One region of the Burkholderia savannae genome, then DNA from elsewhere that is predicted to be linked to it. Evidence: riboswitches for the same ligand, from Rfam matches in the RefSeq annotation. Region 1 holds a riboswitch; each other region holds the start of a gene.
The links. A riboswitch is a leader RNA that binds a small molecule or an ion and turns the genes downstream of it on or off. The one in region 1 is predicted to bind thiamine pyrophosphate.

Region 1 (6,891 bases):
GCGATGCCTGCGGCGGCAAGCGCGAGCCCCGCCGCAACGGCGCGCATCGAAACGGAAAATGAATTCGACATGGAAAAGCTCATCGTTCGGCGCCGGAGCGCGGGCGCGGTGCGCCGCGCGCGCCGGCATGCGCGACGCGAACTGCGCGACGCGATCCGGCATCGCGCGACGCACCGCGCCGCGAAACACGGGCCGCCCGCACGGCGAGCGAGCGGGCGGGCGGGCCGAGCCGGATCGCGCGTTCAAGCGCGCGTTCGACGACGCCGCTCAGTTCGACATCGGGCTCATCTTGTCGGACGACATCGGCTTTTTCATCGCGTCCTTCGGCGTGTGGCCCTTCTTCATGCCGCCCTTCGCCATGTGATCTTGCTTCTTCATGCCCATCTCGTCCTTCGACATCGCGCCCTTCGACATCTCGCCCTTCGACATCGCATCCTTCGACATCGCATCCTTCGACATCGCATCCTTCGACATCGCGTCGTTCTGCGCATGGGCGAGCGGCGCGGCGAGCGCGAGACCGGCGACACAGGCGAAAGCAAACAGATTCCTTTTCATGGGATAGCTCCATCGTTATTGATTGAGGAGCCGAATAGTCGGGATGCGACGGCGAATATGACAACGGCCGCAAAATTTTTTTTCGGCACCGGCGCTTGCGCGGGCGACGGGCGCTCGCGCGGCGCACCATCGCGCCGCCGCGCGCGCCGACCGGGGCCCCGCGCCCCAAGAAGCGGCGCCCGCGCGGCCCGGATGCCTGCGCGCCGGCCCGATCCGCACCCGCCGCGCCGCGCCGCAGCATGCGCGCCCGACCGCGCATTCGCGCGCAACCGATCTGTCCCCTGTTGAAACCTCGGCCGACCCGGTGTATCTTCTGCGCTTGCTAACGCGGGGGTCCTGCATTGCGCTCGGTCAAGCGATCGTGCGGCGCGGGTGAGAAATACCCTTTGAACCTGATCTGGGTAATGCCAGCGCAGGGAAGCGTCCGGGTTTCGCCGCCGTTCCACGTCAGAATCCCGTCGCGTCGCGAATCTCGTCTCCTGCTTAGCGCCCCACACCCGCTTTGCATGGGACCCGAGTCAGCGCTCAAGCGCCAGCTCGAGTCGACACAGGAGATCGCATGAACGCCAATCCCAAATTCCTGTCGGCCGACGCCCGCGTCGACGCCGCCGCCGTCGCCCCGCTGCCGAACTCGCGCAAGATCTACGTGACGGGCTCGCAGCCCGACATTCGCGTGCCGATGCGCGAGATCACGCAGTCGGACACGCCGACGAGCTTCGGCGGCGAACGGAATCCGCCGATCTACGTGTACGACACGTCGGGCCCGTACACGGACCCCGACGCGAAAATCGACATCCGCGCCGGCCTGCCCGCGCTGCGCCAGCGCTGGATCGACGCGCGCGGCGACACCGAGACGCTCGAGGGCCTCACGAGCGAGTACGGCCGCGAGCGCGCGGCCGATGCGGCGACGGCCGAGCTGCGCTTCCCCGACCTGCACCGCCATCCGCGCCGCGCGAAGGCGGGCAAGAACGTCACGCAGATGCACTATGCGCGTCAGGGCATCATCACGCCCGAGATGGAATTCATCGCGATCCGCGAGAACCAGCGCCGCGCCGAGTATCTCGAAAGCCTGAAGGCGAGCGGCCCGAACGGCGCGAAGCTCGCCGCGATGATGGGCCGCCAGCACGCGGGCCAGGCGTTCGGCGCCGCGGCCTTCGGCGCGAGCGCGCTTGCGCAGATCACGCCGGAGTTCGTGCGCGACGAAGTCGCGCGCGGCCGCGCGATCATCCCCGCGAACATCAATCACCCGGAAACCGAGCCGATGATCATCGGCCGCAACTTCCTCGTGAAGATCAACGCGAACATCGGCAACTCGGCCGTCACGTCGTCGATCGGCGAGGAAGTCGACAAGATGACGTGGGCGATCCGCTGGGGCGGCGACACGGTGATGGACCTGTCGACCGGCAAGCACATCCATGAAACGCGCGAGTGGATCATCCGCAACAGCCCGGTGCCGATCGGCACGGTGCCGATCTACCAGGCGCTCGAAAAGGTCAACGGCAAGGCCGAGGACCTGACCTGGGAAATCTTCCGCGACACGCTGATCGAGCAGGCCGAGCAAGGCGTCGACTACTTCACGATCCACGCGGGCGTGCGCCTGCAGTACGTGCCGCTCACCGCGAACCGGATGACGGGCATCGTGTCGCGCGGCGGCTCGATCATGGCGAAGTGGTGCCTCGCGCATCACAAGGAAAGCTTCCTGTACGAGCATTTCGAAGAGATCTGCGAAATCATGAAGGCGTACGACGTGAGCTTCTCGCTCGGCGACGGCCTGCGCCCCGGCTCGATCTACGATGCGAACGACGAAGCGCAGCTCGGCGAGCTGAAGACGCTCGGCGAGCTCACGCAGATCGCGTGGAAGCACGACGTGCAGGTGATGATCGAAGGCCCCGGCCACGTGCCGATGCAGCTGATCAAGGAAAACATGGATCTGCAGCTCGACTGGTGCAAGGAAGCGCCGTTCTACACGCTCGGGCCGCTCACCACCGACATCGCGCCGGGCTACGACCACATCACGTCGGGCATCGGCGCGGCGATGATCGGCTGGTTCGGCACCGCGATGCTGTGCTACGTGACGCCGAAGGAGCACCTCGGCCTGCCGAACAAGGACGACGTGAAGGAAGGCATCATCACGTACAAGCTCGCCGCGCACGCCGCCGACCTCGCGAAAGGCCACCCGGGCGCGCAGGTGCGCGACAACGCGCTGTCGAAGGCGCGCTTCGAGTTCCGCTGGGAAGACCAGTTCAACATCGGTCTCGATCCGGACAAGGCGCGCGAATTCCACGACGAAACGCTGCCGAAGGATTCGGCGAAGGTCGCGCACTTCTGCTCGATGTGCGGCCCGCACTTCTGCTCGATGAAGATCACGCAGGACGTGCGCGAGTTCGCCGCGCAGCAGGGCATGTCGGAAAACGACGCGCTGAAGAAAGGCATGGAAGTGAAGGCCGTCGAGTTCGTGAAGAGCGGCTCGGAGATCTATCACCGGCAGTAATGCCGGCGTACGCTCCGCCGCGCCCCGAAAGCCCGCCTCGCGCGGGCTTTTTTGCGTCCGCGCAACGGCGCTTCGGGGGACGAAACAATTGATTACGAAAGCCGCGGCGCTCTAACAAGTCCTTACAGCGCATAACGGACCGCCCGCGTAGATTTTGAATGTGGGCTGCATCGAAGCATGCGTGCCCACGCGTCTCTTTCATCCGAGGAATGAACAATGAAATCGATTCGGCGTATTGGGGTATGCGCAATGCTCATCGCGGCAGCCGCCAGTCTGTCGGCTTGCGACACGATGACCCATCAGCAACGTAACGCAGCAATCGGCGCGGGCATCGGCGGCGTCGCCGGCGCGGCGATCGGCGGCAACGCCCTGTCGACGATCGGCGGCGCGGCCGCGGGCGGCCTGATCGGCAGCCAAGTCGGCAAGTAAGCCCGCGAATCGGGCGCACCGTGCAGACGGGCCGCGCCCTTGAATGCGGACGGCGTGCGCCGCCTTCGTCGCGGCGCGCACCGTCCGGCCGTTTCGCGCAGCCGGTTCACGCAACCGTTTCACCCGGCCGTTTTACCCGCTCGTTGCCCGGTCGTTGCCCGGTCGTTGCCCGGTCGTTGCCCGGTCGTTGCCCGGTCGTTGCCCGGTCGTTGCCCGGTCGCGCCGCATAGCGTCGCGAGCATGGCGATGCACGCGACGCCCGCGCCGCGCCCGCGGCGGAAATGATCCGTTACCGTTTCACACAGCGTTTCACACGAGAGCGGTCTAAGCTCGCAAGCATCGAATCCTGCCCCGCACGCACGACTGCGGAACCATCATGAACAAGACACTTGTCGCCGCCGCGCTCGCGAGCGTCGCGCTCGCCGGCTGCTATTACCCGTACGGCTACTACCCGGCGGGCGGCTATTACGCGGCGCCGGTGGAAACCGCGCCCGTGTACGTCGCGCCCGCGTATCCGTCGTACTACTATCCAGCGCCGTCCCTGTCGCTGAACTTCGGCTACTGGGGCGGCGGCCGCGGCTGGCACCGCCACTGACCCCGCGCCGCGCGCGAACTTCCCGCGCGCGGCGCGACGGCCCCGCTTTCGCATCCGCCGCGCGCCGTCGATGCGCGGCCCGGGCGTTCGTTCTCGAATCTTGCTGTTTCATCTCAGCCTGAAACATCGCGTAACAGCGCGGTGTAAGATGCTTGGCCAGCCCTCCGTCGACAGCCAAGTGCCCGATCCTCGATGAACCTCAAGAACGCCTTCCTGCTGATCGTCCTCGCCGCGCTCTGGGGCGCGTCGTTCCTCTTCATTCGCGTCGGCGTCACCGAATTCGGCGTCGCGCCGCTGATGGCGCTGCGCGTCGGCATCGGCGCGCTCTTTCTCGTCGCGCTGATGCTCGCGCGCCATTCGCCGCGCGAGCTGGCCACGCTGCTGCGCAAGCACGCATGGCCGCTCTTCGTCGTCGGGCTGCTCAACTCCGCCGCGCCGTTCTGCCTGTTCGCGTTCGCCGAGCTGACGCTGTCGGCGGGCGTGACGTCGGTCATCAACGCGACGACGCCGCTCTGGGGCGCGCTCGTCGCGTATCTGTGGCTCAAGGATTCGCTGTCGCTGCCGCGCGCGCTCGGCCTCGTGGTCGGCTTCGCGGGCGTGCTGACGCTCGTCTGGGATCAGGTGTTCTCGCCGCACGGCGCGAATCCGGGCTCGCCCGCGACGGCCGCGCTCGCCGCCGCCGCCGCGCTCGGCGCGACGTTGCTGTACGGAATCGCCGCGAACTTCACGAAGCGCAAGCTCACGGGCGTCGATCCGCTCGTCAACGCGACGGGCAGCATGATCGGCGCGACGATCCTGCTTCTGCCGTTCGCGCTCGCGACGTGGCCCGCCGCGCCCGTCTCCGCGCACGCGTGGGGATCGGTGCTCGCGCTCGGCATCGCGTGCACGGGCATCGCGTACTTCATCTTCTTCTACCTGATCGCGCACATCGGGCCGGCACGCGCGATCACCGTCACGTTCGTGATCCCGGTGTTCGGCATTCTGTGGGGCGCGCTCTTCCTCGGCGAACACGTGTCGCTCGCGATGCTCGAAGGCTGCGCGATCGTGCTGCTCGGCACCGCGCTCGCGACCGGTGTGATCAAGCGGATTCCCGGCGTTCGGACTCGGCGGAACGAGGCGGCCTGACGGTCGTGCGGGAACCGGGCGGCACGCCGCATCGCGTCGCGTCGCGTCGTCGGCGGATGGCGCGGAGGTCGTTCGCGAAGCTCGAAGACCGGTCGAGCACGCTACTCGGCGCTGCGCTCGCGATCGGCGTGATCGAGCGGGTTCCCGGCGTTCGGGTTCGACGAAACGGGGTGGCGTGTCGCGTCGTCAGTGGATGGCGCGGAGGTCGTTCGCGAAACTTGAAGGCCGGTCGAGCACGCTGCTCGGCGCTGCGCTCGCGATCGGCGTGATCGAGCAGGTTCCCGGCGTTCAGGTTCGACGAAACGGGGTGGCGTGCCGCGTCGTCAGTGGATGGCGCGGAGGTCGTTCGCGAAGCTCGGAGACCGGTCGAGCACGCTACTCGGCGCTGCGCTCGCGATCGGCGTGATCGAGCAGGTTCCCGGCGTTCAGGTTCGACGAAACGGCGTGGCGTGCCGCGTCGTCAGTGGATGGCGCGGAGGTCGTTCGCGAAACTTGAAGGCCGGTCGAGCACGCTACTCGGCGCTGCGCTCGCGATCGGCGTGATCGAGCAGGTTCCCGGCGTTCAGGTTCGACGAAACGGCGTGGCCTGACAGTCGAACGAAAGTCGGATGCCGCGCGGCAACGCCGGCCGGCGTTGCGCCGTTGCGCCGTTGCGCCGTTGCGGCGGTACGGCGGTACGGCGGTACGGCGGTACGGCGGTACGGCGGTACGGCCGGGCGTGCGACGCGACACAGCGCGTGCGGCGGGCCGGACGGCCGGCGAGTCGCGAATGTCGTCCGCGCGCGACGATCCCTCATGTTTCAGACGCCATGGTTCGCCCGACAAGCGAATGATCGGGCGCTGCAGCCCGGCACCGGTAGCAAACGCGCGCTGCAAGCAGTGAATGCGCCGACCCGCGGCGCACGCGCAACCGTTTGTCAGCCGGCCGACGGCGCGCGGCCCGATCCGCAGTGCGCGGCCGACGTGCGTCCGGCGTCGCCCGTCTGAACCGACTGGTGAGTCGGATTCGCCTCGATCGGCGCGCAGCCTCGCCCGTCGCCACGGAAAATCCGCGAATACCCTCGTTCCGGCGACGCCGCACGGATGTCGGAATCCCCCGCCCCGCCGGCCTCCGCCGGCTCGCCGCCGCTTCGTGCGCGCGCCTCGTCGGCCGCCGCGAGCCGGCGCTCGCCCGGCCCGCGACGCGACATTGCGACGCCGGGTTAAGCGTATCCCCGATGCGCAAGACCCACCGACATTCGTTACACTCGATTCAATTCCCCGCCGGACAGCAGAAATGACGCGTATCGTCTTTCGCCGCGTGGCCTTCCCCAGCGCTCGCGCGCACGTCCGCCGCGCGATGCGCGCCGTTTTCCGCTCATAGCGGCGAAGCTGACAACATGCCGAAAACGCAGGGGCTCTCACTCGAAAGCCTGCTCTCGCAGCTCGCCCGCTGCGACGATGGCTGGTGCGCGCAATATCACGATGTCGCCCTTGCAAGCGCCTTTCAGCCGGTGATTTCGATCACGCACAAGCGCGTCGTCGGCTACGAGGCGCTCGTGCGCGCGACCGACGCGAACGGCGCGCCGATCTCGCCCGACACGCTGTTCGCGCGCGCGCAGGCGCGCGGCGAGACGATGCTGCTCGACCGGATGACACGTTGCCTGCATGCCGCGAACTTCGCCGCGCAGGATACGGGCACGTGCTGGCTGTTCCT
Region 2 (6,891 bases), on a different replicon from region 1:
CAGCACGGCCGCGGCGGCGCTGCCCGCGTCCGACGCCGACGCGATCAAGCGCGCGGGCGCGCCATGGCGCTTCACGACGAGGCGCGTGACCGACGAGCGCCTGATCGACACGCTCGCCGCGACGGGCACCCGCTACCGTGGCGCGGAGGACGACACCTGGATCGGCACGCTCGCGTCGTGGATCGTGCCGATCGCGGTGTTCGCGATCGTCTGGAACGTGATGTTGCGGCGCCCGCGCGGCGGGCTGCAGGACTGGTCGGGCGTCGGCAAGAGCAAGCCGCGGGTTTACGTGGAGGCGAAGACCGGCATCGATTTCGACGACATCGCCGGCATCGACGAGGCGAAGGCCGAGCTCCAGCAGATCGTCGCGTTCCTGCGCGCGCCCGCGCGCTATCAGCGGCTCGGCGGCAAGATTCCGAAGGGCGTGCTGATCGTCGGCGCGCCCGGCACCGGCAAGACGCTGCTCGCGAAGGCGGTCGCGGGCGAGGCGGGCGTGCCGTTCTTCTCGACGAGCGGCTCGTCGTTCGTCGAGATGTTCGTCGGCGTCGGCGCGGCGCGCGTGCGCGACCTGTTCGAGCAGGCGCAGCAAAAAGCGCCTTGCATCATCTTCATCGACGAGCTCGACGCGCTCGGCAAGGTGCGCGGCGCGGGCATCACGTCGGGCAACGACGAGCGCGAGCAGACGCTCAACCAGCTGCTCGTCGAGATGGACGGCTTCCAGGCGAACTCGGGCGTCATCATCATGGCGGCGACCAATCGTCCGGAGATTCTCGATCCCGCGCTGCTGCGCCCCGGCCGCTTCGATAGGCATATCGCGATCGACCGGCCGGATCTGACCGGGCGGCGGCAGATTCTGTCGGTGCACGTGAAGCACGTGAAGCTCGCGGCGGACGTCGATCTCGGCGAGCTCGCGTCGCGCACGCCGGGCTTCGTCGGCGCGGATCTCGCGAACATCGTCAACGAAGCGGCGCTGCACGCGGCCGAGCTCGACAAGCCGGCGATCGAGATGTCGGATTTCGACGAGGCGATCGACCGGACGATGACGGGCATGGAGCGCAAGAGCCGCGTGATGAGCGAGCAGGAGAAGGTCACGATCGCGCATCACGAGGCCGGGCATGCGCTCATCGCGCAGACCCGCGCGCACAGCGATCCGGTGAAGAAGGTGTCGATCATTCCGCGCGGAATCGCGGCGCTCGGCTACACGCAGCAGGTGCCGACCGAGGATCGCTACGTGCTGCGCAAGAGCGAGCTGCTCGATCGGCTCGACGTGCTGCTCGGCGGGCGCGTCGCCGAGGAGATCGTGTTCGGCGACGTGTCGACGGGCGCGGAAAACGATCTCGAGCGCGCGACCGAAATGGCCCGGCACATGGTGGCCCGATACGGGATGAGCGAGCGGATCGGCCTCGCGACGTTCGGCGACGCCGACAGCCGCGGGCTGCCGCCCGTCGTCTGGCAGCCGGGCGGCGAGCGCTGGAGCGAGAGCACCGCGACGCGGATCGACGACGAGATCCAGCGGCTCCTCGCCGAGGCGCACGATCGCGTGTCGCGGACGCTGAAGGAGCGGCGCGACGCGCTCGAGCGGATCGCACAGTATCTGCTGAAGCACGAAGTCGTCGATCACGAAATGCTCGTGCGGCTCGTGAACGACGAGCCGCTGCTGGACGACTCGGCGGCGGGCGGGGGCGCGGCGAAGCGCGGCCGCGACGATTCCGGCGCGCCGAAGCTGGCGACGCAAGCCGGCCCGGCGAACAAGGCCGATCATTCGGTGCCGCAGTGACGGCGCGGCAGGCCGTGCCGCCCGTCGCGCGACAGAGTGCGGGCCGCGCTCACTCGATCGGCCACTCCCTTTTCGGCCGCGTCCAGAACAGCATCAGCACGAGCGCGCCGAGCATCCCGCCCAGATGCGCGAAATGCGCGATGCCGCTCGCCGCGCCCGCGACGCCGAGCAGCAGCTCGATGCCCGCGTAGCCGAGCGCGAACACCCACGCGGGCATCGGAATCGGCGGAAACAGCAGCACGACGCGGCGCGACGGATACAGCAGCGCGTACCCGGCGAGCACGCCGAACACGCCCGCCGACGCGCCGATCGTCGGCGCGGCGCCCGCCGCCGTGTAGCGCGCGACGACGAGCTGCGTAAGCGCACCGCACACGACGCTCGCGACATAAAGCGTGCCGAAGCGCGCGCGGCCGAGCGAGCGCTCGACGTCGCGGCCGAACATCACGAGCCCGAGCATGTTGAAGAGCAGGTGCGACAGCCCGGCGTGAAGCATGCTGTACGTGACGATTTGCCAGAGATGGAACGCGGGCACGGCGGCGCCCGCACCGTTCCGCGGCGGCCACAGCGCGAACAGCGAGAGCACGCGGTCGGGATCGGCGAGCTCGACGAAGAAGCCGATCAGGTTCAGGACGACGATGGCAAGCGTCATGGCGGCCGCGGGCGAAAGAAGTGGGGGCGTCGGCGTTCATTATGCCGGCATCGCGCGGCCGCAGCCGGCTCGCCGCGCGCTTGGCGACATGCGCGGCATCGGTCGTGCGTCGCGGTCGGCCCTGTTGCTCCATTGCTCCATTGCCACGCCGTCCCGTCGCCCCATTTTCCCGCGTCGACCGACACGCTCGCAGACGGCGAACGAATCAACCCGCGTCGGCTTGTCGGCCACCGGGTTCTTGCCGATAATAGCCCGGCCATCAGGGGGAGCCGGGCGATCGGCTGAGAGGTTCCGCGCAAGGAACGACCCCTAAACCTGATCCGGGTAATGCCGGCGTAGGAATGAGGTCCGCCATGATTTGTCCGCAATCCGCCCGCCGCCGCGCCGCGGCGGGGCTTCCTGCATCTTGCGCGTCTTGCGCGTCCCCCGCTGCGTTCGCCGCGCGCCGATGACGCCGTCCGTCATCGCGCTCGTGCTGTTCGCGGCGATCCTGCACGCGACCTGGAACGCGCTGCTCAGAAGCGGCGCGGATCGTCTGCGGAGCATCACCGTGATGAGCTTCGCGACGACCGCCGCGGCGCTCGTCTGCGCGGCGCTGCTGCCGCTGCCCGCGCGCGCGAGCTGGCCGTACCTGGCGGCGTCCGCCGCGTTGCAGGTCGGCTACAGCGTGTTTCTCGCCTACGCGTATGAAGGCGCGGCGCTCAGCCAGGTCTATCCGGTCGTGCGCGGCGCGGTGCCGCTCCTCGTCACGCTGGGCGGCTACGCGTGGGCGGGCCAGCGTCTCGACGGCGCGCCGCTCGCGGGCGTCGCGCTCGTGTCGGGCGGCATCGCGAGCCTCGCGCTCGGCCGCTCGCGGATTCGTTCGCGCTCGTTCGCCGCGGCGCTCGCGACCGCGCTCTTCATCGGCGGCTACGTGACGGTAGACGGCGTCGGCTCGCGCGTCGCGGGCCATCCGCTCGCGTACGCGGCGTGGATCTTCATCGCGTATGGCGTCGCGATGCCCGCCGTGTTCCTCCTCGTCGGCGGCCGCTTGAACGCCGGCTTCACGCGCGCCGAAACGCTGAAATCCGCGGCGGGCGGGCTGATCTCGCTGATCAGCTACGCGGCGGTCGTCGACGCGCTGTCGCGCGGCCCGGTCGGCCCGATCGCCGCGCTACGCGAGACGAGCATCGTGTTTTCGGTGCTGATCGGCTGGGCGTGGTTGGGCGAGAAGCCGAGCGGACGGCGCTTCGTCGCGTGCGCGGCGGTGGCGGCGGGCGCGGCCTGCCTCACGTATCCCGCTTGATGCATTCAGGCTCGCGCGATGCGAGCCGGCCGGCGACATCCGAGCGAGCCTGCGCGCGCCGGCCGTCTCATGCGCGCGCAGGCGAGCGCGGGGTTCGGCGCTTCGGCGGCCGCGACGGCCATGCGAACAGCGCCGCGCGCGCATCGACGACGCGCCGCCGCGCTCAGCCCTCCGCGCGCCGCGCGGCCGCGGCCGCGGCGATAAACGCCTCGCGCGCCCGCAGCTCGCCTTCCTTGAAATATCCGCCGCGCAGCGTGCGCACGATCCCGGGTGCGCCGAAGTCGCCGCGTCCGTGAAAGATCCGCCGGTTGTCCCAGACGACCATGTCGCCCTGCGTCCATGTGTGCAGATACGATCGCCTCGTCGCGACGAGGCGCGCCTTGAGCGCGTGATACGCGCGGAAGAACGGCATCAGATCGTCGAAGCCGATGCCGTCGAAGAACATCTTCGTCGGGTTGTTGATCAGGCGCTCGACGCAACCGTCCGGCCGCAGCCGGACGATCGGCGTCCGATGCTCGTAGCGCTTGCGCGCGTTCGGATATTCGGCGCGATAGACGACGTTCGTGTGCGCGAGCCGATCGAACATGTCCGGCGACGCGTCGCGCAATTCGGACAGCACCGCCCAGCCGTCGACGAACCGCGTGCAGCCGATTTGCTCGCGCGCGCAGCGCGGATCGACGTCGAGGCCGAACAGGAACTGGTAGTCGGGCGGCGGCGAGCAGTACGGAATGTCGGTGTGCAGCGGCAAGGCCTTCGTGCTGAACGACACGCTGTCGGTCGCGTCGTCCGACTTGATTTCGAGATCGAAGAATTCGCCGAAGTACGACGGATCGAGAAAGCCCGCGAGACGCTCGCGAACCTCGTCGAAAGGCCGCGTCGCGCCGCCGTCCGCCTTCAGCACGACAAGGCCCGACTCGAACAGACGATTCAGCGCGAGCCGCAGCGCGGCGTCGCCTTCCAGCACGTCGGCGAGGCTGAAATGGCTCGACGCCGGCGCGCCGCGCTCGGGCCACGGCGTCCAGGGCGGGCCGGCTTGCGCGTCGGCCGCGGAAATTCCGTCGCGGTAGTCGTCGCGCGCGAGCCGGTCGAGCGCGTACGTGCTCACGTGCGCGTCCTGCCAGACGATCCGCAGCCCGTGCGCGCCGAGCGACACGCGCTCCGGCCGGATGCCGGGCGCAATCGCGCCCGGATCGAAATGGCGCTGCCGGCAGTGGCCGTTGAAGCACTCTGCGCACTCGCAGGCCTGGCGCAGCCACACCCAATGATAGCGGCCCGTTCCGCCGGTTTCCCAGTCGATTTGCAGATGATCGGAATGCGATGTCAGCATGTCGGCTTCTCCTGAATGACCGTCGAACGGGCGGCCTATCGGCGCTGCGCGACGAAGAGCCCTTGCAGCAGGCTCCCTTCATCGACGAAGCGGATCTTGCGCCGCCAGCGCTCGACGATGTGCTCGGCGTCGGGTGCATCGATCGACGGATCGCGCGACGCGACGCGCGCCTCGTAGCGATGCAGATCGTCGGTCAACTGGCGCCGCGCGTCGTCGCTGACGTCGGTCGCGGTGAGGACGTCGAAGCCCGCGTCCTCGACGATCCGCGCGTACTCGTCGATCGTCCTCAGGTCGTAGCCCGACACCGACACATATGCGTCGAACGCGAGCGACGCGCGGCCGCGGCAGAAGTCGGTGATGTACAGGCGGCCTTGCGGCGCGAGGAGCGCGTGGCAGCGCGCGAACAGCGACGCCTTGTCGTGCACGTACATCAGCGCGTCGCGCGAATAGATGATGTCGAAACGCTCGCCGGCAAGCGCGTCGCCGTGAATGTCGCCGTTGACGAAGCGCACGCGCCCGCGCGGATCGAGCGCCGGCTGCCGGGCCGCCGCGAGCTCCGTCATCCGCGGCGCGGTGTCGAGCCCGACGATCGTCACGTCGTAGCGGCTCGCGAGATGGAACGCGGCGCCGCCCAGGCCGGAGCCCACGTCGAGCAGATGCATGCCGGGCTCGATCGGCATCTTGTCGGCAAGCATCGTCCTGAATCCTTCGATGCCGCCGGGGCTTTGAAACCCGTCGCCGTAGATAATTTCGGATCTCAGAATATTGCGCGCGTTTGAATAGCGCTGCGCCTCGTATTGACTGGACAGCCCGTCCGGATGCGTTTGCATAATCGATCACCTTTTTTGTGTTTCAGTTGCGTGACGATGAGAGTTCCATATCGGACGACGATACGGAGTGGTGCGGCGTTACGGATTACCGCAAATGCAGGCTGATTCGAAACCGGATGTGCCGACGGCGTGCGAAAGCGAGGCGATTACCGCGCCGCGCGGCAGTCGGGCGCGGCGCAAACGTATGGCGGGGCGCTTCGTCGATTGATGCGCGGAATCGGCAACGGTTAATAGGTATAGCAACGGCCGGTTTCATTTGTCAATCGACCAGCGCAATAAGTATGGAATGCGGCCGAATAATCAGGGGGCGGCGATTTGGTTAATAAAATCGCATTCGAGCGAATCGTCAGGGTTGTGTTAGGCTAGGCGCTTTGCGAAATTTCCGAAAACGGAAAGGCCGCTGAATCGCGAATCGAAAATATTCATTCGCAAAATCCGAGCAAATTCGAGCGGATTGTTTCATCCATTAATCACCGAGGCGGCCGATTACCGTCGTTTTGCGCATGCGGGCCGAACGAACGGCGCGCGAAGAGAGAGGGCGAAGATGCGGAGCATCGACGATGACTGATCCGAAAGGCACCGGCCGCGCGGCGGCGCTCGCGGCGCCGCGCGTCGCGGTGATCGCCGTCACGTTTCGCGGCGACGAAGTGATCCTCGTTCAGCGCGGCAAGGAGCCGCAAAAGGGCACGTGGGGCTTTCCGGGCGGCTCGGTCGAGCCGGGCGAGAGCCTGCGCGACGCGGCCGCGCGCGAGCTGTTCGAGGAAACCGGCGTGCGCGCCGAGATCGGCGAGCCGTTCGACGTCGTCGAGGTGATCGGCTTCGATCCGGCCGGCCGGCATCATCACTACGTGCTGATCGCGATGCTGTGCCGCCATGCCGAAGGCGCGCTGCGCCCGGGCGACGACGCAGCGGATTGCCGCTGGGTCCGCGTGCCGGACGGCGTGCCTCAATTCCCGGGCGTCCTCGCGGACCACGTCGCGCGCGTGGCGCTGCGAGCGCACGCCCTCCATCATTCCAACCGAA
Region 3 (6,891 bases), 1.8 Mb from region 1:
GAGCAAGCCGAGCGCCTGCTCGGAGCCGTAGCGGTTCAGCGTGTAGTAGCCCTGCAGGCCGAGCACGAAACCGACGAACAGCCCCGACACGGCGATGATCACGAACGAGTAATTGCCGAGGAAATGGATCTGCTTCGTGACGAGCCGCGGCCGCCTCAGGAGCGAGAAGAACTCGAGCACGACGCGCACGAACATCCGGGTCGCGTAGCCCGTGCGCTCGAGTCCGCCGAGCACGAAACGTCCGATCGCGCTGATCATCTGCGCCCTCCGCCAAGGCCGAAATCCGCCGCGAGCGGCTGGCTCATGTAGTGAAATTTGAACGGGCCGTCCGGCGCGCCGTCGATGAACTGGCGCACGCTCGGATCGGTCGACGCGCGCAGCGCGTCGGGCGTGCCCTCGGCGAGAACGCCGCCGTTCGCGAGGAAGTAGACGTAGTCGGCGATCGCGAACGATTCCGGCACGTCGTGCGTGACGAGGATCGACGTCGCGCCGAGCGCGTGGTTCAGCGTGCGGATCAGGTTCGCCGTGATGCCGAGCGAAATCGGGTCGAGGCCCGCGAACGGCTCGTCGTACATGATGAGCTGCGGATCGAGCGCGATCGCGCGCGCGAGCGCGATGCGCCGCGCCATCCCGCCCGACACCTCGGACGGCATCAGGTTGCGCGCGCCGCGCAGGCCGACCGCGTTGAGCTTCATCAGCACGAGATCGCGGATCAGCTCTTCCGGCAGATCCGTGTGCTCGCGCAGCGCGAACGCGACGTTGTCGAACACCGACATGTCGGTGAAGAGCGCACCGAACTGGAACAGCATGCCCATCTTGCGGCGCAGCGCGTAGAGACCCTCGCGCGTCTGCGCGCCGACATCGGCGCCGTCGAACAACACCTGGCCGCGACGTGCGCGCACGAGCCCGCCGATCAGGCGCAGCACGGTGGTCTTGCCGCAGCCCGAACCGCCCATCACCGCGACCACCTGGCCGCGCGCGAAACGCATGTTCAAGTTCGACAGGACGAGACGCTCGCCGTAGCCGAAAGCGACGTCGCGAAGCTCTAGCAGGGACTCGGAGGAGGAGCTCACGGAGCTGACAATCCTTATACGCAGAACGCCGAATTATAGGGCCTGCCTCGGAATGATGTCGTGAAGGCTTCTCAAGCGTTCCAGTCAGAGATTGTCAAATTATCGTCCGAATTTTTGCTGCAACGCAACAATCGCCGCCCGGTAGTCGGCCGCGCCCGTGATCGCGCTGACGACGGCCGCGCTGCCGACGCCCGCCGCCAGCACCGCGCCGAGGGTGTCGACGGCGATTCCGCCGATCGCGACGAGCGGCGCCTGCGGCCCGGCGAAGCGCGTATAGCGCGCGAGCCGCGCGAGCCCCTGCGGCGGCGCGGCGACCGCCTTCGTCGCGGTCGCGAATATCGGGCCGAGCGCGAGGTAGCTCGGCTTCAACTGCAGCGCGACCAGCATTTCGTAGTACCCATGGCTCGACAGGCCGAGGCGCACGCCCGCTCGCGCGATCGCCGCCAGATCGGCGGTCTCGAGATCCTCCTGGCCGAGGTGCACGCCGTACGCGCCCGCGTCGAGCGCGAGCCGCCAGTGATCGTTGATGAACACGCGCGCGTCCGGATGGCGGCGGCCCGCGGCCACGGCCCGCTCGACCTCCGCGCGCAGCGCATCGGGCGACGCGTCCTTCACGCGCAGTTGCACGGTCTTCACGCCGCAGTCGAGCACGCGCTCGATCCACTCGGCGCTCGGCAGCACCGGATACAGGCCGAGCCGCTGCGGACACGGCGGGAACGCGGGCTTCGGCGCGGCGGGCACGCCGAGCGCGCGGGGAAAGCGCGCGGCATCGACGGGCCACGGATCGTCGCCGCGCGCATCGTCGCCGTCGCGCCACGCGAGCGCGAGCACGAGCGCGTCGGACGCCGGAAAACCGCAATCGAGAAACGCGGCGAGCGCCGCGATCCAGTCGTCGGCGAGCGGCCCGCGCGCGGCGAGCGCATGGCGCGCCGCACCCGTGTGGAGCGTCGCCGATACGTCATCGATCACGATCGCCTGCGCGCCCGCCGCCGTCAGCCGCGCGATGTGCGCGGCGTGCGCATCGGCGTCGCCCGCGATCTCGACCCACAGGTCGCCCGCGCGCGGATGCTCGGGCGGCGCGAGGCAAATGCGCGTGCGCATGTCGGGCGACGGCCATACGCCGAGCGTCGCGCGAATCCGCTCGGCGGTCTCGGTGAGCTCGTCGGCGGGCGGCCAGAATGCGTTGGGGAGCGCCGGGCTCATGCGTGGCTCCCGTCCTGGTGCCAGAACGGCATCCCGACGACGGGCGTGCTCGCGTGCGCGGTCTCGCGCGCCTCCATCGCCCCCGCGAGATACGCGGCGCGCCCGGCCTCGACGCCCTGCGCGAACGCGCGCGCCATGATCTCCGGATGCGTCGCCTGCGACACGGCCGTGTTGAGCAGCACGCCGTCGAAGCCCCACTCCATCACCTGGCACGCGTGCGACGGCACGCCGAGCCCCGCGTCGACGATGAGCGGCACATCCGGCAGCCGCTCGCGCAGCACGCGCAGCCCGTACGGATTCACGACGCCCTTGCCGGTGCCGATCGGCGCGCCCCACGGCATCAGCACCTCGCAGCCGGCGTCGAGCAGGCGCCGGCCGATCACGAGATCCTCGGTGCAGTACGGCAGCACCTTGAAGCCTTCCTTGACCAGCAGCGTCGCCGCTTCGATGAGGCCGACGGGGTCCGGCTGCAGCGTGTAGTCGTCGCCGATCAGCTCGAGCTTGATCCAGTCGGTCTCGAACACCTCGCGCGCCATCTGCGCGGTCGTCACTGCCTCGGCCACCGTCTGGCAGCCCGCGGTGTTCGGCAACAGCGGCACGTCGTGGCGCTTGAGCAGATCGAAGAAGCCGGCCTCGGCCGCGCCGGCGTTCATCTGGCGCCGCAGCGCGACCGTCACCATGCCCGGCCGCGCGGCCGCGATCGAATCGGACAGCGACTGCAGCGACGGATAGCGCGACGTGCCGAGCAGCACGCGGCTCGCGAAGGTTTTGCCGTGCAGCGTGAGCGTGTCGGCGGAGGAAAGAGGCGTCATCGGAAGATCCTGTGGGAACGGGGTGCGGAGGCGATGCCGGCGCGCCGGCGCATCAGCCGCCCGCGACCGGATGCACGACGTCGAGCTTGTCGCCCGCGGCGAGCGCGCGCGCCGCGTGCTGCGTGCGCGCGACGAACGCGCCGTTGACCGCGACCGCGAACGGCGGCTGCACGCCGTACGCCGCGAGCGCGTCGGCGACCGTCGCGCCGTCGGGCAGCGAGAGCGTCTGTTGATTGATCTGGATGTCCATGATGGCTGTCGATGTCGGTTGATCGGTTCGTCGGGCCGCGCTCAGGCAGGCGCGTGGTGCGCGGCGCCGTGCTGCAGCAGCGCCGGCCAGCGCGCGTCGCACCGCCACGCGGCGAACGTGTCGGCGTCCCTCACCGTGCGTTCGACGAGCGCCTGCGCGAAGCGCGCCGCCGTATCGGCGACTTCCGGCGCGATCATGAAGCCGTGCCGATACAGGCCGTTGACCGCGAGCGTCGCGCCGCCGTCCCAGACGAGCGCCGGGCGATGGTCCGGCAGCGTCGGCCGGCATTGCGAATTCAGTTCGAGAATGCGCGCCTCGCCGAACGCCGGGTGCACCGAGAACGCGGCGCTCAGCAGCTCGAGCGCGGAGCGCACGCTGACGGGCGACATGTCCTCGCCTTCGATCTCGGTCGCGCCGATCACGTAAAGATCGTTCTCCTTCGGCGCGACATAGAGCGGATAGCGCGGGTGCAGCAGCCGCACGGGGCGCGTGAGGCCGATGCCCGGCGCATGCACGCGCGCGACCTCTCCGCGGATGCCGCGCAGCGTCGGCATCTGCGCCTTCGCGCCGAGCCCGCGGCAGTCGATCGTGATGCGCGCGGCGGGCGCCGCCTGCGGCTCGATCGCCGTATTCCAGTGCGCATCGACGCCGCGCTCCGCAAGGCCCGCGGCGAGCGCGCGCAGCACCTGTCGATTGTCGAGCTGGCCCTCGCGCGGCAGCAGCAGGCCGTGCGCGAAGCGCCCGGCGAGCGCCGGCTCGGCCGCGTCGACCTGCGCGCCCGCGAGCGCGACGAGGCCGCCGTCGAGCAACTCGGCGCTCGCGTTCGCGCGCACGCGACGCTCGAAGAGCGGCGCTTCCGCGCGGTCCGCGTGATGCCAGACGACGAGCGTGCCGTTGCGCTGGAAGAACACGGGTTCGGGCAGCTCCGCGAGCCAGCGCGGCCAGAGATCGAACGACGCGACGCCGAGATCGGTGACGAAGCGCTCGGCGCTCGCCGCTTCGGCGAGCGGCGCGAGCATCGCCGCCGCGACCCACGCGGCGGAGCCCGAGCCTGCCGCGTCGCCGCGCTCGTACAGCGCGACGCGGTGCCCCGCGCCCGCGAGACGCCATGCGATCAGGCGGCCGACGAGGCCGCCGCCCAGCACCGCGAAATCGGGCTCAGACGCACGCAGGTTCATCGCATCCGCCCGTCGTGTTCGTCACATGAAAGCGGCTCGAAGCGGGAGCCGGGAAATCCGCCGCGGCCGACGGCTCGCAGCGAAGCAAAAGAACTGAAGATTGCACGGTCATCGATACCTTCCGTCACGCGCGAAGATGCGCACCCAAAAGGACGAAACCGGCGACTGAGGCCGGCCGGGACTCGCGATGCGCGCGGCTCGCCGAAGCGACGGCGCGGGCATGGCCCGGCGGGATCGGAAACTTCCCGCGCCGGTATTACCCGGATCGGGTGCGAAGGGTCTCTCTCAGCCTCGCCGCGCATCCGGCCACGCCGATTCGGCAGGGCCGAGGCACGCGAAGCACCCCTGTTTCGTCGGCGGTCATTAGACCATAAAAGCGGAAACGGCCGCAAACCTCGCGCTGCGGCAAATTCGCCTGCCGCGCGGCGGCGCTGGCACAATGCCCGCTGGGCACGGCGCGCGAGCGAGCATCGCCGCGGCGCCGAGCCAGTGCCGTTCGCGGCATTAAGCGCCGTTTAAGGCGCGCTCGCCAGAATCCGCGGCACGCACGCCGCGCGCGGCGCCGAACGGACGCGCCGGGCGCGGCCCGGTTGTCCGCCCGGCGTCGCCGGCCTCACATCAGGAAGCTCATGACTCAATCGATGCAAGTCCTCGCCCCCGTCCCGGACGGCCCGACGCAATCCCCGCCTCCCGTATCCACGTGGAGCCTCATCAAGCCCTATTGGGTTTCCGAGGAGTGGAAAGTCGCGTGGGGCCTGCTCGTCACGATCGTCGCGATCAACCTGACGCTCGTGTGGATCAACGTGCGGATCAACTCGTGGAGCGCATCGTTCTACAACGCGCTGCAATCGAAGGACGTGCGCGACTTCCCGAGCCTGCTGATCACGTTCGCCGTGCTCGCGTTCGCGTTCATCATCCTCGCGGTGTACGGCCTCTATCTGCGCCAGATGCTCGGCTTCCGCTGGCGCCAGTGGCTGACGACGCGCTTCCTGCACGAATGGCTCGGCGAGCGCAACTTCTACCGGATCGAGCGCGACCGGCTCGCCGACAACCCCGATCAGCGGATCGCGGACGACCTGCAATCGCTCGCGTCGACGACGCTGTCGCTATCGCTCGATCTGCTGTCGACGGTCGTCACGCTGGTCTCGTTCGCGACGATCCTCTGGTCGATCGCCGGCGCGGCGACGATCTCGCTCGGCGGCCACGCGATCACGATTCCCGGCTACATGGTGTGGGTCGCGATGATCTACGCGATCGCGGGCTCCTACGTGATGCACCGCTTCGGCCATCCGCTCGTGTCGATCAACTACCAGCAGCAGCGCGTCGAGGCGGACTTCCGCTTCAGCCTGATCCGCATCCGCGAGAACGCCGAGCAGATCGCGTTCTACAACGGCGAGCCCGTCGAAACCGCGCACGAGCAGAACCTGTTTCAGCGAATCCGCGAAAACTGGTGGCGCGTGATGCGCTACACGAAGCGCCTCACGTTCGTGCTGAACTTCTATGCGCAGCTCGCGAGCCTCTTTCCGATCGCGGTCGCCGCGCCCCGCTACTTCGCGGGCGCGTTCACGTTCGGCGTGCTGATCCAGATCAGCCGCGCGTTCAGCACCGTCAGCGACTCGTTCTCGTGGTTCATCAACAGTTACGGCACGCTCGCCGAGTGGCGCGCGACCGTCAACCGTCTGCGCGAATTCAAGCGCGTGATGGGCGCGTCGCATCTGAAGGAAGCGATGTCGCCCGCGACCGAGCGCGGCGGCATCAACCTGCACTACGTCGACGCGCCGCAGATCACGACGTCGGGCCTGAAGCTCGCGCTGCCGAACGGCGCCGCGCTCGCGTCGATCGGCGACGTCGCGATCGAGCCCGGCTCGCGCTGGCTCGTGCGCGGGCCGTCCGGCTCCGGCAAGAGCACGCTGATGCGCGCGCTCGCGGGGCTCTGGCCGTTCGGCGACGGCGCGATCGACGCGCCCGTCGACGCGCGGATGATGTTCGTTCCGCAGCAGAGCTATTTGCCGATCGGCACGCTGAAGGCGGCGCTCGCGTATCCGTCGGCCGTCGACACGTTCAGCGACGACGCGTGCCGCGACGCGCTGCGCGCGTGCGGCCTCGGCGACTACGTCGAGCGGCTCGCCGAGACGGGCCACTGGACGCGCATCCTGTCGCCCGGCGAGCAGCAACGCCTCGCGGGCGCGCGCGTGCTGCTGCACAAGCCCGATTACCTGTTCCTCGACGAGGCGACGAGCGCGCTCGACGCCGACAACGAAGCGCGCCTCTACCGGCTCTTCGACGAGCGGCTGCCGAAGGCGGCGATCGTCAGCATCGCGCACCGCGAATCGGTTGCGTCGTTCCACGAGCAGACGCTCGACGTGCGCCGCGAC

Region 2: linked by a shared signal. The riboswitch ahead of WS78_RS24225 (DMT family transporter) and the one ahead of thiC (phosphomethylpyrimidine synthase ThiC) in region 1 are both predicted to bind thiamine pyrophosphate.
Region 3: linked by a shared signal. The riboswitch ahead of WS78_RS00900 (FAD-dependent oxidoreductase) and the one ahead of thiC (phosphomethylpyrimidine synthase ThiC) in region 1 are both predicted to bind thiamine pyrophosphate.

What each region holds. Positions count from the first base shown of each region.
Region 1 is NZ_CP013417.1:2,608,231-2,615,121, forward strand. Features, by position in the region: gene WS78_RS12930 (DUF1223 domain-containing protein) at 1-83, opposite strand, end outside; gene WS78_RS12935 (pentapeptide MXKDX repeat protein) at 268-555, opposite strand; TPP riboswitch at 875-992, shown strand; gene thiC (phosphomethylpyrimidine synthase ThiC) at 1,115-3,046, shown strand; gene WS78_RS12945 (glycine zipper 2TM domain-containing protein) at 3,263-3,475, shown strand; gene WS78_RS12950 (hypothetical protein) at 3,852-4,070, shown strand; gene WS78_RS12955 (DMT family transporter) at 4,263-5,195, shown strand; gene WS78_RS12975 (sensor domain-containing phosphodiesterase) at 6,575-6,891, shown strand, end outside.
Region 2 is NZ_CP013418.1:727,592-734,482, forward strand. Features, by position in the region: gene ftsH (ATP-dependent zinc metalloprotease FtsH) at 1-1,777, shown strand, start outside; gene WS78_RS24220 (rhomboid family intramembrane serine protease) at 1,827-2,426, opposite strand; TPP riboswitch at 2,679-2,785, shown strand; gene WS78_RS24225 (DMT family transporter) at 2,875-3,711, shown strand; gene WS78_RS24230 (TauD/TfdA family dioxygenase) at 3,875-5,038, opposite strand; gene WS78_RS24235 (methyltransferase domain-containing protein) at 5,074-5,868, opposite strand; gene WS78_RS24240 (NUDIX hydrolase) at 6,429-6,891, shown strand, end outside.
Region 3 is NZ_CP013417.1:170,921-177,811, reverse strand. Features, by position in the region: gene mlaE (lipid asymmetry maintenance ABC transporter permease subunit MlaE) at 1-258, opposite strand, end outside; gene WS78_RS00920 (ABC transporter ATP-binding protein) at 255-1,073, opposite strand; gene thiE (thiamine phosphate synthase) at 1,173-2,276, opposite strand; gene WS78_RS00910 (thiazole synthase) at 2,273-3,088, opposite strand; gene thiS (sulfur carrier protein ThiS) at 3,141-3,338, opposite strand; gene WS78_RS00900 (FAD-dependent oxidoreductase) at 3,380-4,516, opposite strand; TPP riboswitch at 4,742-4,873, opposite strand; gene WS78_RS00895 (ABC transporter ATP-binding protein/permease) at 5,146-6,891, shown strand, end outside.